DNA from 2 places in the Pseudonocardia sp. T1-2H genome. Region 2 is predicted to be linked to the other one. Evidence: predicted binding sites of a transcription regulator. Region 2 holds the regulator's gene; the other holds the start of a gene.
What was found. Region 2 encodes LexA, which represses DNA repair genes until DNA is damaged. Its sites were predicted from a motif close to CGAACACGTGTTCG; they were not measured.
Positions count from the first base shown of each region.

Region 1 (10,198 bases), 4.9 Mb from region 2:
CATGGCCGTCGTCGTGCTCGCGATGTCCTGGCTGGGCAAGTCCGCCTGCCTGCAGCAGTACCCCACCGCTGACGGCACCCTCGCCCTGGACTGGCAGAACAGCCGCCAGTACGTGGCGATGTGCTACTCGGACACGGTGCCGCTCTACGGGATCGAACGCCTCGACGACCCGGCCGCGCTGCCCTACCGGGATCCGTGGACCGAGACCGCGCAGGACGGCTCGGAGACGGTGCGGTACATGGAGTACCCGGTGCTCACCGGCTTCTTCCAGTGGGCGAACGCGCGGCTGGCGGACGGCTGGCTGGCCGTCGCGTCGCACGTCCCGCTGCCGTCGGGGCTGCCCGTCGTCGTCTACTTCGACCTCGTCGCCGTGTGGTTGGCGCTGTCCTGGCTCGTCGTCGTCCGGTCGGTGCACCGGTTGCGGCCCCACCGCCCGTGGGACGCCGCGCTCGTCGCGATCTCGCCGCTGGTCCTGGTGCACGCGTTCACGAACTTCGACGCCCTCGCCGTGGCGTTCGCGCTCGGCGGGCTGGTCGCGGTCGCGCGTCGACGACCGGTGCTCGGCGGCATCCTGCTGGGCCTCGGTGGCGCCGCGAAGCTCTATCCCCTGCTGCTCCTGCTCCCGGTGATCATGGTCGGGCTGCGCCGGCGGGAGCCGGGGCCGGTGTGGCGCACGGTCGTGGGCGCGGCGGTCTCCTGGCTGGCGGTGAACCTGCCCGTCGCCGTCGCCTATCCCGCAGGCTGGTGGGAGTTCTTCCGGCTCAACCAGTCCCGCCCGGCGGATCCCGACTCGCTCTACTACGCGCTGAGCTACTTCACCGGCTGGGACGGGTTCGACGGCCCGCTGAAGCACGGCGAGGTACCCGTGATCCTCGACGCCGTGACCGCCGGGCTGTTCGTCGTGGTCTGTGCGGGGTTGGCGGTGCTGGCCGCCCGGGCGCCCCGGCCGCCCCGGCTCGCGTCGCTGGCGTTCCTGGTGGTGGCGGCGTTCCTGCTGGTCAACAAGGTGTGGAGCCCGCAGTACTCGCTGTGGCTCGTGCCCCTGGCCGTGCTCGCCCTGCCGCGCTGGCGGTTGCTCCTCGCGTGGATGGCCGTGGACGCCCTGGTCTGGGTGCCGCGGATGTTCTACTACCTCGGCACGGACCACAAGGGTCTCCCGCCGGACTGGTTCCTCGGCGCCGTGCTGGTGCGGGACGCGTTCGTCGTCGTGCTGTGCGTGCTGGTGGTGCGGTCCGTGCTGCGGCCGGAGACGGATCCGTTGCGGGCCCCGGGATCGGCGGCGGACCCCGACTGGCCCGCCGCGGACGCGGATGCCCGTCCGGTACCGGCCTCCGTCGTCCGGGTCTGACGCCTCCCGGTCCCGGTCCGTCTCGAGCGTCGACCCCGCCTGCCGCGTCTGGTACTGATGAGGCGTGTGCATCGACGGTACGTCCGCGGAGAGCGACCTGCGGGCCGCCGTCGTGGAGCAGCTGGCGGGGTTCGAGCGGATCGCGGCGGACCGGCCGGACCTCAAGGCCGCCGCGGTGACGATCACGCTGGTCACCACGGGCGAGGGGGACGGCCTCGCGGACGGCCTGGCCTTCCTGCTCACCCGGCGCGCCGCGACCCTGCGCGGGCACCGCGGCCAGTGGGCGCTCCCCGGCGGCCGCGCCGATCCCGGTGAGACGCTCGTCGACGCCGCCCGCCGCGAGCTCGGCGAGGAGCTCGGCCTGCACCTCGGGCCCGAGGCGGTGCTGGGCCTGTTGGACGACTACGTGAGCCGCTCGGGCTACGTGATCACGCCGGTGGTGCTGTGGGCCGGCCGGGTGGACGAGCTGACCCCGAACCCGGACGAGGTCGGCGAGCTGCACCGGCTCCCGCTACGGATGATCGACGTCGAGCCGCGCTTCATCACCATTCCGGAGTCCGACGCCCCGGTCATCCAGGTCCCGCTCTTCGAACGGTTCGTGCACGCCCCCACCGGAGCGGTGCTGCACCAGTTCCGGGAGGTCGTCCTGCACGGGCGCCCGACCCGCGTCGCGCACCTCGAGCAGCCGGTCTTCGCCTGGCGCTGAGCCGCTCGCCGGTGGGGCGCTGCGGGTGAGCGTGTCCGGCACCCGGAGGAACAGCACGAACAGCACGACGAGCAGCACCGCCCGTCCCCAGACGCCGAGCACCACGCCCTGCGCGCTGAGCCCGCCGAGGATGCTCTGGTCCCCGCCGGTGTTGAGCAGCCACAGCCAGCGGAAGATCGAGATCCCCATGACCGCGTCCGCCACGAGGTAGGCCGCGACCCAGCGCCACGGCACCCGCAGCAGCACGAAGAACGGCAGCAGCCAGAGCGTGTACTGCGGGGAGTGCACCTTGTGCAGCAGCAGGAACCCGCACAGCATCGCCGCGCTGACCCCGAGCCACGGGTAGACGCCCTCGCGCCGCCACCGCCGCCAGCCGGCCGCCGCCGCGACCGCGAACGACAGCAGCACGAGCGTGGGGGTCACCCGGTCCATCGCGGACTGGAACACCGCGTTCCCGGGCTCCGAGTACGGCCGGAAAGCCCAGTACCAGATGGAGTTGGTGGTCAGGTCCACCTTGCGCAGCTGCTGGAAGGTGATCGACGCGCGCCAGCCCTCGTAGCCGGCGAGCGCGAACGGCAGGTTGACCAGCACGGCCGTGGCGATCGCGGCGCCGCAGACCTGCAACGCGCCGCGCCTGTCCAGCGCGCCGGTCCCGTCCTGCCCCCGGGTCAGGACGTAGAGCGCGAGCGGCAGGACGAAGATCCCCGGATAGAGCTTGAAGGCGAACCCGAGGCCGAGCAGCACCGCCGCGACGACCCCGCGCCGGGCGAGCGGCCACCGCCGGGGCCGGTGCATCACGGCCACCGCGGCGACCGCGCACGCGACGACCGGGAGGTCCCAGTTGTGGAAGGCGTAGAGCACCAGCGGTGGGCCGAGCGCCCACAGCAGCGCCCGCCAGCGTGCCAGCCGCCCGAGCAACCAGCCCGTGAGCAGCCCGAACGGGGCCATGATCAGCGCGGAACCGAGGAGGAAGCCGCCGTCGGTGTCCGCGCCGAGCGCGCTCACCCAGATCAGCAGGCCGGTCAGCACCGGGTACTCGACGGTGCCGCCGCGCAGCTCGCCGTCCGGGGTGATGGAGCCGTCCACGTACGGGACGACGTGGGTGTCGATGTCGCGGCCGAGCCACAGCTTCTGGATGTCCGAGTAGCAGATGTCCCGGTAGCCGCGGATCGTGAAGTCCGGCTGGGAGCGGCCCGCTCCGTCGAACTCCGGGCCCACGCAGCGGGCCTTGTTCGCGTAGCCGAGGACCAGGGTGATCCCGGTCAGCGCGACGAGCAGCGCGAGCGCGAGCCAGCCGAGCGGCCGGCGCCCGGCACCGGTCACCGACCGAGCCGCTCGCGGAGGAACGTGATGTCCGCGGTCTGGCCCTCGCCCGGGGTCTCCACCACGACCGGGGCCCCGGCCGAGGCGCACACGGCGGCCAGCACCTCCGGCTCGATGGTCCCGGAGTCGATGTTCGCGTGCCGGTCGCGGGCCGAGTCGAACTCGTCCCGGGAGTTGTTGAGGTGCACCAGGTCGATCCGGCCGGTGATCGCCTTGGCCCGGTCCACGACGTCGACCAGGTCCTCGCCCGCGGCGAACGCGTGGCAGGTGTCCAGGCAGAAGCCGACGCCGAACTCGCCGACCGCCTCCCACAGCCGGGCCAGCGCGTCGAACCGCCGCGCCATGGCGTTGTCCCCGCCCGCGGTGTTCTCGATGAACACCGGGACGGCGAAGCCGCCCTCGCCGTGCTGGCGCTCCACGAACTTGCGCCAGTTGTCCACGCCGACCGCCGGGTCCTCGTCCTTCGTCACGTGCCCGCCGTGCACCACGAGCCCGATCGCGCCGACCCGCTTCGCCTCCTCGGCGTGCTGCTGCACGATCTTGCGCGACGGGATGCGGATGCGGTTGTTCGGCGACGCGACGTTCACGACGTAGGGCGAGTGCACCACCACCGCGACGTCGGAGGCGACCAGGGCCTCGGCGTGCGGATGCGGCTGCGGCTTCTTCCAGCCCTGCGGGTCGGAGAGGAAGAACTGCACGATCTCCGCACCGCGCTCCTCCGCCGCGGCGAGCGGATCGTCGTCACGGACATGGGCGCCGATGAGCATGGGTCGAGAGTAGTGCGGCCCCCCGACGGTTCCGCGCCCCCCGGGCCCTGATCACCGCGCGGCCGCCACCGCACAGCGCCCGGACAGCATCCGCGTGGCGCCCGGCGGACCACGGTCCGGAGCCGCCTCTGCGGAGGGCGGCCTCCCGGCCGTGGGTCGCTGCTGTTCGACGACCGGTGGGCCGTGATCGACGACGATGTACCGCTGTGCGGGTTCGTGCCCACCCGTGGTGGGCGCTCGCCCGTGCGGGCGGTGCCGGGTGGGTGGATCGCCGCTGGTAACCTGGCTTGCGCTGCCCTGAACGGCGCCCTCCCGGGCACCGCGAGCAGGGCCGCCCGCCGGTCACCGGCGTCGAGCGGCCCGTTTCTGTCGGGGTGGCGTGAGAACCTCCTGCCGCGGAAGTACCGCGGCCGTCCAGTCCACAGGAGGTGAGTGGTTCTCATGCGTCATTACGAAATCATGGTCATCCTCGACCCGAGCCTCGACGAGCGCACCGTGCAGCCGTCGCTCGAGACTTTCCTGAACGTCATCCGCACCGATGGCGGTTCGGTCGAGAAGGTCGAGGTCTGGGGCAAGCGCCGGCTCTCCTTCGAGATCAACAAGAACGCCGAGGGGATCTACGCGGTCCTCGAGGTCACCGCCGAGCCGGCCACCGTGTCCGAGCTCGACCGGCAGCTGGGTCTCAACGAGTCGGTGCTGCGCACCAAGGTGCTGCGCCGGGAGCCCAAGCGCACGCCCGCCCCCGCCGCGAGCTGAGGAGCCACACATGGCCGGCGAGACTGTCATCACCGTGGTCGGCAACCTCACCGCCGACCCGGAGCTGCGGTTCACCCCCTCGGGCGCCGCGGTCGCGAACTTCACCGTCGCGTCCACCCCGCGCACCTTCGACCGCCAGTCCGGCGAGTGGAAGGACGGCGAGGCGCTGTTCATGCGCTGCAACGTGTGGCGTCAGGCGGCCGAGAACGTGGCCGAGACGCTCACCCGCGGCGCGCGCGTGATGGTGCAGGGGCGGCTCAAGCAGCGGTCCTTCGAGACCCGCGAGGGTGAGAAGCGCACCGTCGTGGAGCTGGAGGTCGACGAGGTCGGCCCGTCGCTCAAGTACGCCACGGCCAAGATCAACAAGGTCAGCCGCGGCGGAGGCAGCGGCGGCTTCGGTGGCGGTGGCGGCGGCTTCGACGGCGGCCAGGGTGGCGGCGGAGGCAACTTCGGCGGCTCCGGCGGAGGCAACTCCGGAGGCGGCGGCTACGACGACCCGTGGGGTTCCGCACCGCCCGCCGGTAGCGGTCCCGCGGCCGACGACGAGCCCCCCTTCTAACCCCAGACCTCTCCAGACACTCCCGCCCGGGTCCGCCCACGGCGGGGACCAGTAACCAGGAGCATCAGCAATGCCCAAGCCCGTCCTGCGCAAGCCCAAGAAGAAGGTCTGCGCATTCTGCAAGGACAAGGCCCAGGAGATCGACTACAAGGACACCGGACTGCTCCGGAAGTTCATCTCCGACCGCGGCAAGATCCGGGCCCGCCGCGTCACCGGCAACTGCCGCCAGCACCAGCGGGACGTCGCCGTCGCGGTCAAGAACAGCCGCGAGGTCGCCCTGCTGCCGTACACGTCCACCGCGCGCTGAGGAAGGAGATCCAGCCATGAAGCTCATCCTCACCGCTGACGTCCCCAACCTCGGGGCCCCCGGCGACGTCGTCGAGGTCAAGGACGGCTACGGCCGTAACTACCTGCTGCCGCGCAAGTTCGCGATCCCCGCCACCCGTGGCGCCGAGAAGCAGGTCGAGCAGATCCGCCGGGCCCAGAAGGCCCGCCAGATCCGGGACCTCGGACACGCCCGGGAGGTCGCCGGCCAGCTCGGCGACCTGTCCGTCACCGTGAAGGCCAAGGCCGCGAACGACTCGGGCCGGCTCTTCGGCTCGGTCACCCCGGCCCAGGTCGTCGACGCCGTCAAGGCGGCCGGCGGCCCGGTGCTGGACCGGCACGCGGTCGAGGTGTCGTCGTCGATCAAGACGGTCGGCACGCACCCCGTCACGGTTCGGCTGCACCCGGAGGTCACCGCGGAGCTGCAGGTGGCGGTCGTCGCCAGCTGAGCCCGGTTCGCCCGGCGCAGGCTGCCGGTCACGTTCCGTCATCAGGGCGGGATCCAGGTCCACGGGACCCGGGTCCCGCCCTGAGTCGTGCCCGGGCCGGTCCGACCGGTGTCCGGTGATCGACGACTCGGCGTGGCAGGCTGTCCGAACGACCGGCCAGGAGTGACGGTGACGTCGTCGGGTGACCGTCCGATTGCGCCGGGTGGGCCTCGGTGCGACGAGCGGACACTCCCGGGCACCGCTCACCGAACGACACGCCGGGTAAAGTTGTCCACAGCCTCCCCCCTGGCCTTCACCAGCGGAAACGCCCGTAGATCCGTAGTTGTCCCCACTCCGTCCACAACGCCCTCCGGACAGCGACCTGCACGGGAGCCGATTGGTCCCCACGCCGTCCCCAGGTCCGTACACATGCTCGTTCGCGCCCCGGGTCGGTATCGGCCTAGCCTCGGGTCTCCCGGTCCGCCCGGGCGGCGCATCCGTGCCCGGCTTCCCCGCCTCGTCCGTCGGAACGGCGGTGGAGGTCACGGTTCCACCACTCGCGGATCGAACTCATGTTCGATAGGCTGACGTTTGTTCGTCACGGGGGGTCACCCCTCCACGAGACGCGCCGCACCCCGGCGACGCCCCGGAAGTGACGACGTGGAGGTGATACGGCGGATGGCGGTGACAGATGATCGCCCGGCCGGCCGGCCGCGTGCGGTCCGGGAAGGGGATGGCGCCCGCGACGACTCGCCGGCCCCGTTCGACCGCCAGCCTCCGCAGGACCTCACCGCGGAGCAGTCCGTCCTGGGCGGCATGCTGCTGAGCAAGGACGCGATCGCGGACGTCGTCGAGGTGCTGCGCCCGGACGACTTCTACCGCCCGGCCCATCAGACGGTCTATGACTGCATCCTGGATCTCTACGGCCGCGGCGAGCCGGCGGACGCGGTCACCGTGGCCGCGGAGCTGCAGCGCAAGGGCGACCTGATCCGCCTCGGCGGCGCGCCCTACCTGCACACGCTGATCGCCACGGTGCCGACGGCGGCCAACGCGGCCTACTACGCCGAGATCGTCGCGGAGAAGGCGATCCTGCGCCGGCTGGTGGACGCGGGCACCCGGATCGTGCAGCTCGGCTACCACGGCGCCGACGGCGGCGAGGTCGAGGAGGTCGTGGACCGCGCGCAGGCCGCGATCTACGAGGTCACCGAGCGGACCACGAGCGAGGACTACACCCCGCTCGAGGAGCTGCTGCAGCCCACGATGGACGAGATCGACGCGATCGCCTCCCGCGGCGGCGTGGCGCTGGGCGTCCCCACCGGGTTCGCGGACCTGGACGCCATCACCAACGGCCTGCACGCGGGCCAGATGGTCGTCGTGGCGGCCCGTCCCGGGCTCGGCAAGAGCACGCTCGGACTGGATTTCGCCCGGTCGTGCTCGGTGAAGCACGGCATGACCAGCGCGATCTTCTCGCTGGAGATGAGCAAGTCCGAGATCGTGATGCGGCTGCTCTCGGCGGAGGCGAAGATCCGGTTGGCGGACATGCGCGCCGGGCGGATGAGCGATGACGACTGGACCCGCATGGCGCGGCGGATGAGCGAGATCAGCGAGGCGCCGATCTTCATCGACGACTCGCCGAACCTGACGTTGATGGAGATCCGGGCCAAGGCGCGCCGGCTCAAGCAGCGCCACGATCTCAAGCTCGTGATCCTGGACTACCTGCAGCTGATGACGTCGGGCCGCAAGGTGGAGTCCCGGCAGCAGGAGGTCTCGGAGTTCTCCCGGCAGATCAAGCTGCTGGCCAAGGAGCTCGAGGTCCCGGTCGTGGCGATGAGCCAGCTCAACCGTGGACCGGAGCAGCGCACGGACAAGCGGCCGATGCTGTCGGACCTGCGTGAGTCCGGCTCGATCGAGCAGGACGCGGACATGGTGATCCTGCTGCACCGTCCGGACGCCTTCGAGCGGGACGACCCCCGCGCGGGCGAGGCGGACCTGATCCTGGCCAAGCACCGAAACGGGCCGCAGGGCACCATCACGGTGGCCCATCAGCTGCACTACAGCCGGTTCACCGACCTCGCCCACGGCTGATCGCTCACATCGGCGGGCGCTGGGTTGTGGGACCCGTGGGCAGGCGTGGTTACCTTCCACGGTGCCCGCCTCACGTTCGGCGTCCCCCGCCGCGGACCTCGCCACGGTCGTCGTCTTCGCCGCGTTCATTGCGGTGCTCGGCATCTTCCCGGGCCTCTACGTCGGCGGGTCCGGGGTGCCGATCGTCCTGCAGAACATGGGGCCGCTGATCGCCGGGGCGGTGATCGGCGCCCGGCGCGGCACGCTGTCCGTGGTCCTGCTGCTGGCGCTCACCGCGATCGGCCTGCCGCTGCTCTCCGGCGGGAGGGGCGGGCTCGCGCCGTTCGCGGGCCCGAGCGCCGGTTTCCTCCTCGGGTGGATCCTGTCCGCGCTGGTCACCGGGCTCGTCGCGGAGCGCCTGATGCGTAGCGAGGGGAACGGGCGGCTCCTGCCGATCCTGCTGCTCGCCGCGTTCGCCGGGCTCGTCGTGGACTACGTCCTCGGGATCGGCTTCCTCGCCGTCTACCTCGGGGACGTCCGGACCGCCCTCGTCGGATCGCTGGTCTTCGTCCCCGGTGACGTGGCGAAGGTCGTGGTCACGGCGCTGGTGGCCGCCGTCGTGCACCGCGCCCTGCCGGGAAGGTTCGCGGCGCCGCCGGCCCGGTCCCGATGATCCTCGGTGAGGTGCCCGGCGAGCTCTCCGCCCGCGCGCACGGCGCGGCGCGCGTGCTCGCCGCCCGCGGCGTCAGGCAGGGATCCCGCGTCGCGGTCGACGGCGGAGACGTCCTGGCCTGGCTGCTCGGCGCGGACCTGCTCGGCGCCGCCACCCTCGTCGTCGAGCCGCGGTGGACGGCCCGGGAACGCGCCGCGATCGTGGCCGACGCCCTTCCGGATGTCGTCGTGGACGGTGATCCGGCGCCCGGACTCCCCGTGCCGCCCGGGGGGACGAGCGCACCGCGTTCTACCTGCCCACGACCTCGGGTAGCAGCGGCCGGCCCAAGGTGCTGGTGCGCTCGCGGGAGTCCTGGCGGCGCAGCTTCGAGGCGCTGGGCCCGTTGCCCGGCCCGGTGCTGGTCCCGGGCCCGCTGAGCTCGTCCCTGTTCACCTTCGGCGCGCTGCACGCGCTGTGGTGCGGCGCCGAGCTGCGCGTCCGCGACCACCTGCGCGCCCCCGACGCCCGGGAGGCCGCGGCGGTCCACCTCGTGCCCGCGATGCTCGTGAACCTCCTCGGCGAGCTCGAGCGGGAGCCCGGCCCGTGCGCGCTGCGCACGGTGGTGTGCGGCGGCGCCCACGTCGGCGACGCGTTGCGGGCACGGTTCGCCCGGACGCTCCCGGACGCTCGGCTGGTCGAGTACTACGGCTCGGCGGAGCACTCCCTCATCGCGATCCGCCGGGACGACGCCGGCCTCCGGCCCGTCCCCGGCGTGGAGCTGGACGTCCGCGACGGCGTGCTCCGGCTGCGCTCGCCCCTCGCGTTCGACGGGTACCTGCGCGGCGGCGAGCTCGAGCCCGCACCGGAGTGGTCGAGCGTCGGCGACCGGGTCGAGCTACGCGGTGACGGCACGCTCGTCGTGCACGGCCGGGACTCGGCGACGATCTCCAGCGGGGGCCGGCTCGTGTCCGCGGAGGAGGTCGAGGCCGTGCTCCGCGCCGTCCCCGGCGTCGACGACGTCCTGGTCACCGGCACCCCGCACCCGCGGCTGGGTGCGCTCGTCACCGCCGTCGTCGAGGCGGACACCGCACCGGCCCTCGCGGAGCTGCGGGCCGCGGCCCGCGCCGCGCTGGAACCCGGCAAGCGGCCGAGGCGCTGGCTGCGCACCAAGGCGCTTCCCCGCACGGCCTCCGGCAAACCCGCCCGCGCGCTCGTCGCGGAGCAGCTCGCGGACGGCACGCTCGCCGCGGAGCCCCTTCGATGAACGACCG
Region 1 covers NZ_JBBPCL010000001.1:6,415,769-6,425,966, reverse strand. Annotated here, with positions in the region: gene WBK50_RS31665 (glycosyltransferase family 87 protein) at 1-1,348, shown strand, start outside; gene WBK50_RS31660 (NUDIX hydrolase) at 1,413-2,054, shown strand; partial or broken gene WBK50_RS31655 (glycosyltransferase 87 family protein) at 2,289-2,849, opposite strand; gene WBK50_RS31650 (deoxyribonuclease IV) at 3,374-4,144, opposite strand; gene rpsF (30S ribosomal protein S6) at 4,586-4,900, shown strand; gene WBK50_RS31640 (single-stranded DNA-binding protein) at 4,911-5,459, shown strand; gene rpsR (30S ribosomal protein S18) at 5,530-5,766, shown strand; gene rplI (50S ribosomal protein L9) at 5,783-6,232, shown strand; gene dnaB (replicative DNA helicase) at 6,890-8,296, shown strand; gene WBK50_RS31620 (biotin transporter BioY) at 8,358-8,948, shown strand; gene WBK50_RS31615 (AMP-binding protein) at 8,945-9,364, shown strand; partial or broken gene WBK50_RS31610 (hypothetical protein) at 9,271-9,660, shown strand; gene WBK50_RS31605 (AMP-binding enzyme) at 9,700-10,191, shown strand; gene WBK50_RS31600 (thiolase family protein) at 10,188-10,198, shown strand, end outside.
Region 1: a site for LexA is predicted at 6,777-6,790, ahead of dnaB (replicative DNA helicase). Genes of this name have one in related genera too.

Region 2 (10,198 bases):
GGCCCCACCACGCGCGTACGCACCGGCGGCGGGCGGCTCGGCGCGGTCCCGCAACGCGACGCGGACCTGCGCTACCGCACCGTCCACGGGTACCGGCGGGCGTTCCGGGTGGCCGGGTCCGGAGCGCCGATCGTGCTGATCCACGGCATCGGGGACAGCTCGACGACCTGGGAGAGCGTGCTCCCGGCGCTCGCCCGCCGGCACCTGGTGATCGCACCGGACCTGCTGGGCCACGGCCGTTCGGACAAGCCGCGCGCGGACTACTCGGTCGCCGCCTACGCGAACGGAGTGCGGGATCTGCTCGGCGTGCTCGGGGTGCCGCGCGCGACGCTCGTCGGGCACTCCTTCGGCGGTGGCGTCGCCATGCAGTTCGCCTACCAGTTCCCGGAGCGCACCGAGCGGCTCGTCCTGATCGGCAGCGGGGGTGCGGGGCCGGACGTGAACCCGGGGCTGCGGCTGATGTCGATGCCCGGCGCCGCGCTCGCCCTGAACGCGCTGCGCCTGCCGGGCATGCGCTGGCAGGTGGGTGCGGCCGTCGAGATGCTGAAGGTGCTGGGGACGGCCCTGGGCCTCGACGCGCCGGACATGCTCCGGATCGTCGACGCGCTCCCTGACGCGACGGCCCGGGCGGTCTTCATCCGGACGCTGCGGGCGGTCGTGGACTGGCGCGGCCAGGTGGTGACGATGCTCGACCGCTGCTACCTGACGCGCGGGATGCCGACGCTGCTCGTGTGGGGCAGGCGGGACGCGATCGTGCCCGTCGCGCACGCGTACCGGGCGCACGAGGCGATGCCCGGCAGCCGGCTGGAGATCTTCCCCGAGGCCGGGCACTTCCCCTTCCACACCGACCCCGCGCGGTTCGTCGGGCTGCTCGAGGACTTTCTGGGCTCCACCGAGCCGGCGCGGTGGAGTCCCGAGCAGTGGCGGCAGCTGCTGCGGGCGACGGGCGGGGCGACGAGGCCGGTCAGCCCGGCGGAGGAGCGGTCCGCGACCTGACCCGGCCCGTCGTGCGGAGCAGCAGGAGCGCAGCGACCACGGCGAGCGCGACCGTCCCGGCGGTCTGCGCGACGGCGTCGGCCGGCGGGACCCCCACGACCTGTCCCCGGCGCTCGAGTGGCTCAAGCGTCATCCTGCGCTGCTTGAGCCACTCGAGCGCCGGAAGCCTCGCGCCGGAAACGGCCGACGGGCCCGGCACCGTGAGGTGCCGGGCCCGTCGGGGCGTACGGAGGGGTCAGCTGCAGCCGCTGGTGGAGCCGCAGCCCTCGCAGAGGTAGCAGGAGCCCGCCGGGCGCATCTTCGTGCCGCAGGTGAGGCAGAGCGGCGCGTCGGCCGCCTTGCCCAGCCGCAGCTCGAGGAGCTCCGTGGAGCTGCCGACCTCGACCGGCGCCGGGTCGACGCCCACCGGCTCGGCCGCCGCCGGGGTGGCGTCGACGCCGGAACGGATGGCGTCGATGTCGACGTCCGCGCCGAAGTCCCCCGGGCCGTAGCTCTCGGCGACCTGGCTGGTGCGCTCCGCCGCGGAGAAGATGCCCAGCTGGGCGCGCTTCTCGTAGGGCAGGTGGTCCAGCGCGAGCCGCCGGAACAGGTAGTCCAGGACGCTCGTGGCGATCCGGACGTCCGGGTCGTCCGTCATGCCCGCCGGCTCGAAGCGCAGGTTCGAGAACTTCGAGACGTAGAACTCGAGCGGGATCCCGTACTGCAGGCCCACCGAGATCGACATGGAGAACGCGTCCATCACACCGGCGAGCGTGGAGCCCTGCTTGCCGAGCTTGACGAAGATCTCGCCGAGGCCGTCGTCCGGGTAGGAACCGGCGGTCAGGTACCCCTCGGCGCCCGCGACGGTGAAGGACACCGTCTCGCTCGGACGCTTCTTCGGCAGCCGGCGACGGACGGGACGCTGCTCGACGACCGTGACGGTCTCGGGCTCCGCGTCCTTGCGGGCGGCCTTGCCGGCGGACAGCGGCTGCCCGACCTTGCAGTTGTCCCGGTAGATCGCGAGCGCCTTGAGGCCGAGCTTCCAGCCGTCCATGTAGACGCGCTCGATGTCGTCGACCGTCGCCGTCTCCGGCATGTTGACCGTCTTGGAGATCGCGCCGGACAGGAACGGCTGCACCGCGGCCATCATCCGGACGTGGCCCATCGCGGCGATGACCCGCTCGCCCATGGCGCAGTCGAAGACCTCGTAGTGCTCCGGGCGCAGGCCCGGCGCGTCCACGACGTGCCCGTGCTCGGCGACGTACTCGACGATGGCCTCGGCCTGCTCGGGCTGGTAGCCCAGCTTGTCCAGCGCGCGGCGCACGGTCTGGTTGACGATCTGCATGGAGCCGCCGCCGACCAGCTTCTTGAACTTGACCAGCGCCAGGTCCGGCTCGATGCCGGTCGTGTCGCAGTCCATCATCAGGCCGATCGTGCCCGTCGGGGCCAGGACGGAGGCCTGCGCGTTGCGCCAGCCGTTGCGCTCGCCGGTGGCCAGCGCGTCCTTCCAGGTGATCGTGGCGAGCTTCTGGATCGCGGTGCTGGCCGGGTAGGTCCGGTAGCCGTCGTTGGCCGAGGCGTGCTTGCGCATGACGCGCTGGTGCGCCTCGGCGTTGCGGGCATAGCCCTCGTAGGGGCCGACGACGCCGGCGAGCTCGGCGGAGCGCTTGTACGCCGCACCGGTCATCAGCGAGGTGATCGAGGCGGCGAGTGCGCGCCCGCCGTCCGAGTCGTACGCGTGACCGGTGGCCATGAGCAGCGCACCCAGGTTGGCGTAGCCGATGCCGAGCTGGCGGAACTTGCGGGTGGTCTCCGCGATCGGCTCGGTCGGGAAGTCCGCGAAGCAGATCGAGATGTCCATCGCCGTGATGATCATCTCGACCGCCCTGGCGAACTTCGGGGCGTCGAACGCGCCGTCGTCGCCCAGGAACTTCAGCAGGTTCAGCGACGCGAGGTTGCAGCTGGAGTTGTCCAGGTGCATGTACTCGGAGCACGGGTTCGACGCGCTGATCCGGCCCGACTCCGGGCAGGTGTGCCAGTCGTTGATCGTGTCGTCGTACTGGATGCCGGGGTCCGCGCACTCCCAGGCCGCCTGGGCGATGCCGCGGAACAGGTTCCGCGCGTCCGTGCGCTCGATGACCTCACCGGTGGTGCGGGAACGCAGGCCGAAGTCCGTACCCTCCTCGACCGCGCGCATGAACTCGTCCGTCACGCGGACCGAGTTGTTGGCGTTCTGGTACTGGACCGAGGTGATGTCCGAACCGCCGAGGTCCATGTCGAAGCCCGCGTCCCGCAGTACGCGGACCTTGGCCTCCTCCTTGGCCTTCGTGGCGACGAACTCCTCGATGTCCGGGTGGTCGACGTCCAGCACGACCATCTTCGCGGCCCGCCGGGTGGCGCCGCCGGACTTGATCGTCCCGGCGCTCGCGTCCGCGCCGCGCATGAAGGAGACCGGGCCCGACGCGGTGCCGCCGGAGGACAGCAGCTCCTTCGACGAGCGGATCCGGGAGAGGTTGAGGCCGGCACCGGAGCCGCCCTTGAAGATCAGGCCCTCCTCGCGGTACCAGTTCAGGATCGACTCCATCGTGTCGTCGACCGAGAGGATGAAGCAGGCGCTGACCTGCTGCGGCGAGGCGGTGCCGACGTTGAACCACACCGGCGAGTTGAAGCTGAACACCTGGTGCAAGAGCATCCAGGTGAGCTCCTGGGCGAAGATCTCGGCATCCTCGTCCGTGGCGAAGTAGCCGTGCTCCACGCCTGCGCGGTGGTAGCTGCCGACGACCCGGTCGATCAGGGCGCGCAGGCTCGACTCCCGGGTGGCGCTGCCGACGGCGCCGCGGAAGTACTTGCTGGTGACGATGTTGGTGGCGTTGAGCGACCAGAAGTCCGGGAACTCCACGCCGCGCTGCTCGAAGTTGACGGTGCCGTCCCGCCAGTTCGTCATGACGACGTCCCGGCGCTCCCAGGTCACCTCGTCGTAGGGGTGCACACCGGCGGTGGTGTAGAGGCGCTCGACCGTCAGGCCGGCACCGCGCTTGCGCTTCGCCGTACCGTTCCCGTCCGCCTTCTCCGCTCCGCGCCTGGCCCGCGTCGCGCCGCCCCCCGAGGACGTCCTGTCCGAGGCTTCCGCCCCGACGGTCTCCGTCATGCTCTCCCTCTCACAATCCGAACGTGTTCTTTCGCCGTCCCACCCACTGGGGTGACGGGACGGTCTCGGACCGGGTCTGCTCGGGAGTCGGCACCGCTGTCGGCCCCTCGATCTCGCCCCTATTCGCGCGTGGCCTCGCCACGCCCGGCGCCGGTGCGCCGCGCGACGGGATCACGCGCCTCCCGGTCCCGCGGTTCGGCTGCTTCCCCGGCAGCCGCCTCGCGCAGATCGGCGATCTCCTTCTCGAAGTCCTCGATGGAGGAGAACGAACGGTAGACGCTCGCGAAGCGCAGGTACGCCACCTCGTCGAGCTCCTTCAACGGTCCGAGGATCGCCAGCCCGACCTCATGGCTGGGCAGCTCGGCCGTGCCGCCCGCCCGGACGGCCTCCTCCACGCGGTGCGCCAGCTGCTGCAGCGCATCCTCGTGGACCGGCCTCCCCTGACAGGCGCGTCGTACGCCGCTGACGACCTTGTCCCGGCTGAACGGTTCGGTGACGCCGCTGCGCTTGACGACGGCGAGCACGGCCTCCTCGACCGTGGTGAACCGCTTGCCGCACGCCGCGCACGAGCGGCGGCGACGGGTGGCCTGGCCGTCCTCGACCTCACGGGAGTCGATGACCCGGCAGTCCGAGTGACGACAGAACGGACACCGCACGAGCAACCTCCCCCGAAGACCTCGCCGAACCGAATCGGCTGGGCGAAACCCAACCTGTAGGCGAACAACACAGATGTAACCACAACATGTGGGGCCTGGCCATCGCTGACCCCGGATGTCCCCGACTCTCGCCCGATCGTGGGAAGAAGGCTTCCACACGATCTCCGAACGCCGCCCGGTGGCTTCACAGTGGCGCCTCGGCGACACCCAGTGACGCCCTGCAGGTCACGTGGATGACGCGAGGGCGACACTCGGGGACGACGGCCGCATCTGCACGCGCCGACCGCTCGTCGCGTCGGCGACACGCCGGGCAGATGCGGGGAACGCATCGCCCCTCCGGGGCGCTCCGCACCGGGCGTGTCGGCCTGGCGTGGCCCCGGACGCGGGTGCCGGACCGACACGGACCGTGGCGAGCGGTGGACGGCCCCGGCAGTCCGGCCCAGCAACCCGGTGCCCGCGCTCCCGCGGCCCACGGTCACGACGCAGCGAGATCGGCGAGCAGCCCGAGCAGCACCACGGCCGTGGCGCTGGCCGTCACGACGGCCAGGCCGGCCAGGAAGCGGTCCGGCCGACCGAGGACGGGCCGCGGGACGAACCCGACCGGAAGTCGTCGCGGACGGCGGGCGACACACATCCGGTCCGGCCGCCGCGAGGAGACCCGCAGCGAACCCCCAAAGCCCCGATCGACACCGGCGGGGCGCCCACCGCCCCGATGCGGAGCGCGGAGGGCGAGGACCTCACGGGGTACGCCGAGGGCGAGCCGCGCCCGCGGGACGGCACGGCGGACTAACCCCTCCCGCGCGCCGGCTCCCGGATGGAGGTCCTCGGCCTGGCGCCCCTGCGCTCCACCGACCGGACGACCACCGGCGGGCCGTCCGCAGGCCGCGTTTCGGCCGGCGCCGGTCCGCCGCGGGGCGATCGGCACCGTCGCGTCCCCACGTCCGCGCCGGGCACCTCGGACCGCCGTCGGGCCCGCGCTCTCCGCGCGCCGGCGCGCCGCTCGCGGCCCCGGCCGTCCACCCTCCCCCGCGCCCCTCGGCGGCCGCCGACCGGTGACGGCCGGGCGCGCGTCGTTCGTGTGGTTCCCGAGATCCATGACGACCTCCCCGCGGCGGTTCGACCGCGCCCGGACCGATGCCCGGGCGTCCTCGAACGCCTGTGCGAGGTCTATCAGCGACCCCCGACAAGAACCGTGGATCGCGCGTCCGGGCGTCGGTCAGGCCGGGACGCGCAGGGTCCGGCCGGGCTCCAGGGCGACCGAGGTGAGGCCGTTGTCCGCGAGGATGCGCTCCACGACGGCGGCCGTGTCCGCCTCGGGGGCCACGCGCCGCGCGACGTCCCAGGCCGTGTCCGAGGGACCGGTGACGACGAGCCGCGTCCCGTCGGGCACGGTCGACCGGGCCGCGGCGGCGCCTGCGGCGTCCGCGATCAGGCCGAGGCCGACCACCGCCGCGGTCGAGGCGAGCGTCACGGCGAGCCCGGCGACGAGGCGACGCAGCCGGTGGCGAGCCTCGCCGACCGGGCGCCGGCGGGCCCGCGCCCGCGCCACGCCGGGCCTCACGACCCGCTCCCGGGTGCCGCCCCGGCGGACCGGCGACGGCCTCGTGCGTCCCGGGACCCGTGGCGGCGTGGGCGAACCGGCGGGAGCGGGAACGGCACGGGGACCGCGGCGCAACGGGATCACCGGCGCGAGGGCGCCGACCGCCGGCTCCCGTCCGGGCACCGCCCGCCGGGTCGTCGGGTCCTGCCGCTCCGCCACCGCGCTGGGTGCCATCTCCGCGTCTCCCGTCCTCGTCCGCGCCGCTCATCGGCCGGATCTCGCACATGTGTTCGATCGAACGTCTGTGCGATGTTGTACCACCCCGTCGCTCCGGACACGACGATCCGCGCCGAAAAATCTCGGGTGTCGTTCGAACATGTGTTTGGCGAACCGGCCGGAACGGGCTACGGTCTGTCACGATGCTCCGGCCGGCGACGGCGAGGTGCCGCGCCGAAGGCGCGGCACCCGGTCGGCCGGCAGGAGGCCCGGGCCGCGGTCCGGGGCCGGGAAGAGCCGGCCGGGCACGAGGGCCGGGACGCAGACGAAGGAGGCGGCAGGGCAGATGGCACGGGACGAGTCCGGCAGCGGCGCGGGCCCGGGGAACGGTCGGGCCGGTGGCGTCGGTGCCGGAGCGAAGCCCGGGCAGGTGCGCGCCTTCCCCGATCCCCCCGCGGATCCGGTGGGCCTCACCCCCCGGCAGCGCAAGGTGCTCGAGGTGATCAAGGACTGGGTGGACCGTTTCGGCTACCCGCCCAGCGTGCGCGAGATCGGCGACGCCGTCGGCCTCACGTCCACCTCCTCGGTGCATCACCAGCTGCGCACCCTCGAGCGGAAGGGCTACCTGCGGCGTGATCCCAACCGGACCCGCGCCGTGGACGTCCGCAGCCCCGAGGACCTCGCCGACGTCGATTCCGGCACGGGCACCGAGGCGGACGTCGCGATGCGCTCCGAGCGCCCGTCGCCGGCCTACGTGCCGCTGCTCGGCAACATCGCCGCCGGTGGCCCCATCCTCGCCGAGCAGGCCGTGGAGAACGTGTTCCCGCTCCCCCGCGAGATCGTCGGCGAGGGCGAGCTGTTCCTGCTGAACGTGAAGGGGGACTCGATGATCGAGGCCGCCATCACGGACGGGGACTGGGTGGTCGTGCGTCAGCAGCCGGTCGCCGAACAAGGTGAGATCGTGGCCGCGATGATCGACGGCGAGGCCACGGTGAAGACCCTGAAGCGGCGCGACGGGCACGTCTGGCTGATGCCGGCCAACTCCGCGTACGAGCCCATCCCCGGCGACGAGGCCAGCATCCTCGGCCGCGTCGTCGCGGTCCTGCGCCGGCTCTGAGGTCGGTCTTCGCGCGCCCCGGGGCCGGTCACGGCTCCGGAATCGGGACGACCACGACGGGGTAGCGGGCGCTGCGCACCAGCGACCCGGTCACGCTCCCGAGCAGCAGCCGTCGCATGAACCGGTACCCGCGGGAACCGACGACGAGCAGGTCCGTCCGCTCCGGCAGGTCCGCCAGGGTGTGGGCGACGTGGCGGCCGATCACGACGTCGACGAGTGTGTCGATCTCGGCGGGGACCCGGGACACACCCTTCTGCGCCGTCTTCTTGGCCTCGTGCACCGCGCCCGGATCCGTCGCGACCACGACGAACCGGAGCGCCGCGCCGGTCCGGCTCGCCAGGTGCACCGCCACGACGATGGCCTGGTCGGACTCGGCGGTCCCGTCGTAGGCCACCCCGATGCTGGAGATCCGCTTCTCGGCGAAGTGCCGGTAGCCACGCGGGGCGATCGCGATCGGGCAGCGGGCCATCGGGAGCAGCCGCTGCACCGTCTTGCCCGGCGCGAGGCGGCCGACGAGACCGCCGGCCGTCGAACCGACCACCAGGACCGCGGCCCCGACGTCGTCGGCGTGGTCGACCAGCGCGGGTGCGGCCGGGCCGGGGCCCAGCGGGGTGAACTCCATCTCGGCCGAGTCCCACTCGCGGTCGATCACCGCTCGGGCGCGACCGAAGCGCTCCCGCGCCACCGCCTCGGCCTTCTCCCGCCAGCGCGGGTCCCGGGCGATCGCCGAGAGCCCGATCCCGTCGGTCGGGTAGACCGTGGCGACGACGGCGGTGAGCCCGGTGAGGCGAGCCAGCTGGGCGCCGAGGACGAGCGCGTCGTGCCCGCCGGGCGTGTCCTCGTAGGCGGCCACGATCGGCACCTCGGCACCCCTTCCCGCTCCTCGACCCCGTTCGGCCCTCGGAGGAACACTAGGCGGCGAGGGCCCGGACACGATCACGTCCGGCTCATCGGTAACGCGGACGTCACACGGGAGGCCCCGGCCCGGACGACGAGAGCGATCAACGGCGACGGTGGCCGTGCAGCGCCATCGCGGCGGCCCCGAGCGCGAGCAGCCCGACCGCGATCGCGCCGCCGATCACCGCCGGCCGCCACTCCGGCGCGCGTTCGGGCGGGACCACGACCGCCGGCGCCGCCGGCCCCGTGGCCGACGCCGCGGGGGCGGCGAGGGCGAGCGCCGCGGCCCCCGGAACCGCCCGGGCTTCCCCTCGCCGAGCCCCCGCGTCTCCGATCCGGAGAGCAGCGTGCCGTCGGGCAGGAACGCCAGCGCCTCGCCCTGGGGCTCGTCCGGCAGCGGGACCCTCGTCGGCACCCCGTCCAGCGCGGCGACGACGTCCGCGGATCCCCGGGGCATCCGGTAGAGCCAGGCGTCGGTGTAGGTCCGCAGGGCGACGACCGAGCCGTCCGCACTGGTCGCGCCGCCGGTGACCGTGTACGAGCCGAGGTCCCCGACGGGGCCGCCGGAGGAGTCCGACCGTGGGAGCACGACCGTTCCGACCCTGGTCAGCGGCGTCGGCCCGGGTTCGGCGAGAGGCCCGGCCGGGCGGTACACCCCGGCGGAGCCGAGCACCTCCTTGGTGATGATCACGGGCACGCCGTCCGCCCCGACGAGCACCGCCTCGGCGTCGTGCGCCCCGTCGGGATACGTCAGCCGGTGCAGCCGCGCCTCCCCGCGAGGTGGCACCGCGATCAGCGCGACCGTCTCCCGGCGGCGGGTGTTGTCCCCCGTGTCCGCGACCCAGAACGTGCCGTCCGGGCCCAGGGCGAGGTCCTCCGCGTCCAGCGGGTCGACGTCCGCGGTGCGCGTCTCGACGATGGCGCACGTGTTCGGGTCGAGGCGCTGCAGGCGCACCTGGCGTCCGCTGTCCGCCATCGCCCACACCTCACCCGACGGCCCGACGGCCAACCCGGACAGCTCGAGCAGCCGCGGGTCCTCGACCGTGCACAGGCTCACCGGATCCGCGGAGGCGGATCCGGTGCCGAGCACGCCGAGCACCAGGAGGACGAGCGTGACCACCGCACCGCGCGCGGCGGGACGTGCGTTCACGTGCGGCTTCTCGACGGAGGGACGCAGGTCAGCGCCGGGCCACGCGCCGCAGCTCGTCGTCCACAGCGGGAGCGATGGCGACCGCAGACCGGGGCGCCTCCCCCACCAGATATGGCGCCGCGACCACGGCGAGCTCCGGCCCCACGCGCACGTGCAGCCGGGTTCCCTCGCCGACGTGCTCGAGTTCGAGCACCTCGGCCTCGGTGTGCAGCCGGGCGACGAGGCCGCCCTCGGTGTAGGGGACGAGCAGTTCCAGGTCCACCTCGGGGCGCGGCAGGCGCTCGGCGAGGCGGGCCTTGAGCTGCTCGACGCCGTCCCCCGGTACGCGGAGACGAACACCGCGTCCGGCAGGAGGTGCCGCAGCCGCGCGAGCTGCAGGTCCCCGGCCACGTCCACCTTGTTCACCACGAGCAGCTCCGACGGCATGGTGCCGCCGTGCGCCTCGCCGATCTCCACCAGGACCTTGCGGACGGCGGCGATCTGGTCCTCGGGCAGCGGG
Region 2 covers NZ_JBBPCL010000001.1:1,533,406-1,543,603, reverse strand. Annotated here, with positions in the region: gene WBK50_RS07745 (alpha/beta fold hydrolase) at 1-996, shown strand, start outside; gene WBK50_RS07740 (hypothetical protein) at 965-1,129, opposite strand; gene WBK50_RS07735 (vitamin B12-dependent ribonucleotide reductase) at 1,232-4,123, opposite strand; gene nrdR (transcriptional regulator NrdR) at 4,243-4,779, opposite strand; gene WBK50_RS07725 (hypothetical protein) at 5,255-5,413, opposite strand; gene WBK50_RS07720 (LysM peptidoglycan-binding domain-containing protein) at 5,996-6,553, opposite strand; gene lexA (transcriptional repressor LexA) at 6,882-7,652, shown strand; gene WBK50_RS07710 (universal stress protein) at 7,681-8,505, opposite strand; gene WBK50_RS07705 (hypothetical protein) at 8,731-9,699, opposite strand; partial or broken gene hflX (GTPase HflX) at 9,728-10,198, opposite strand, start outside.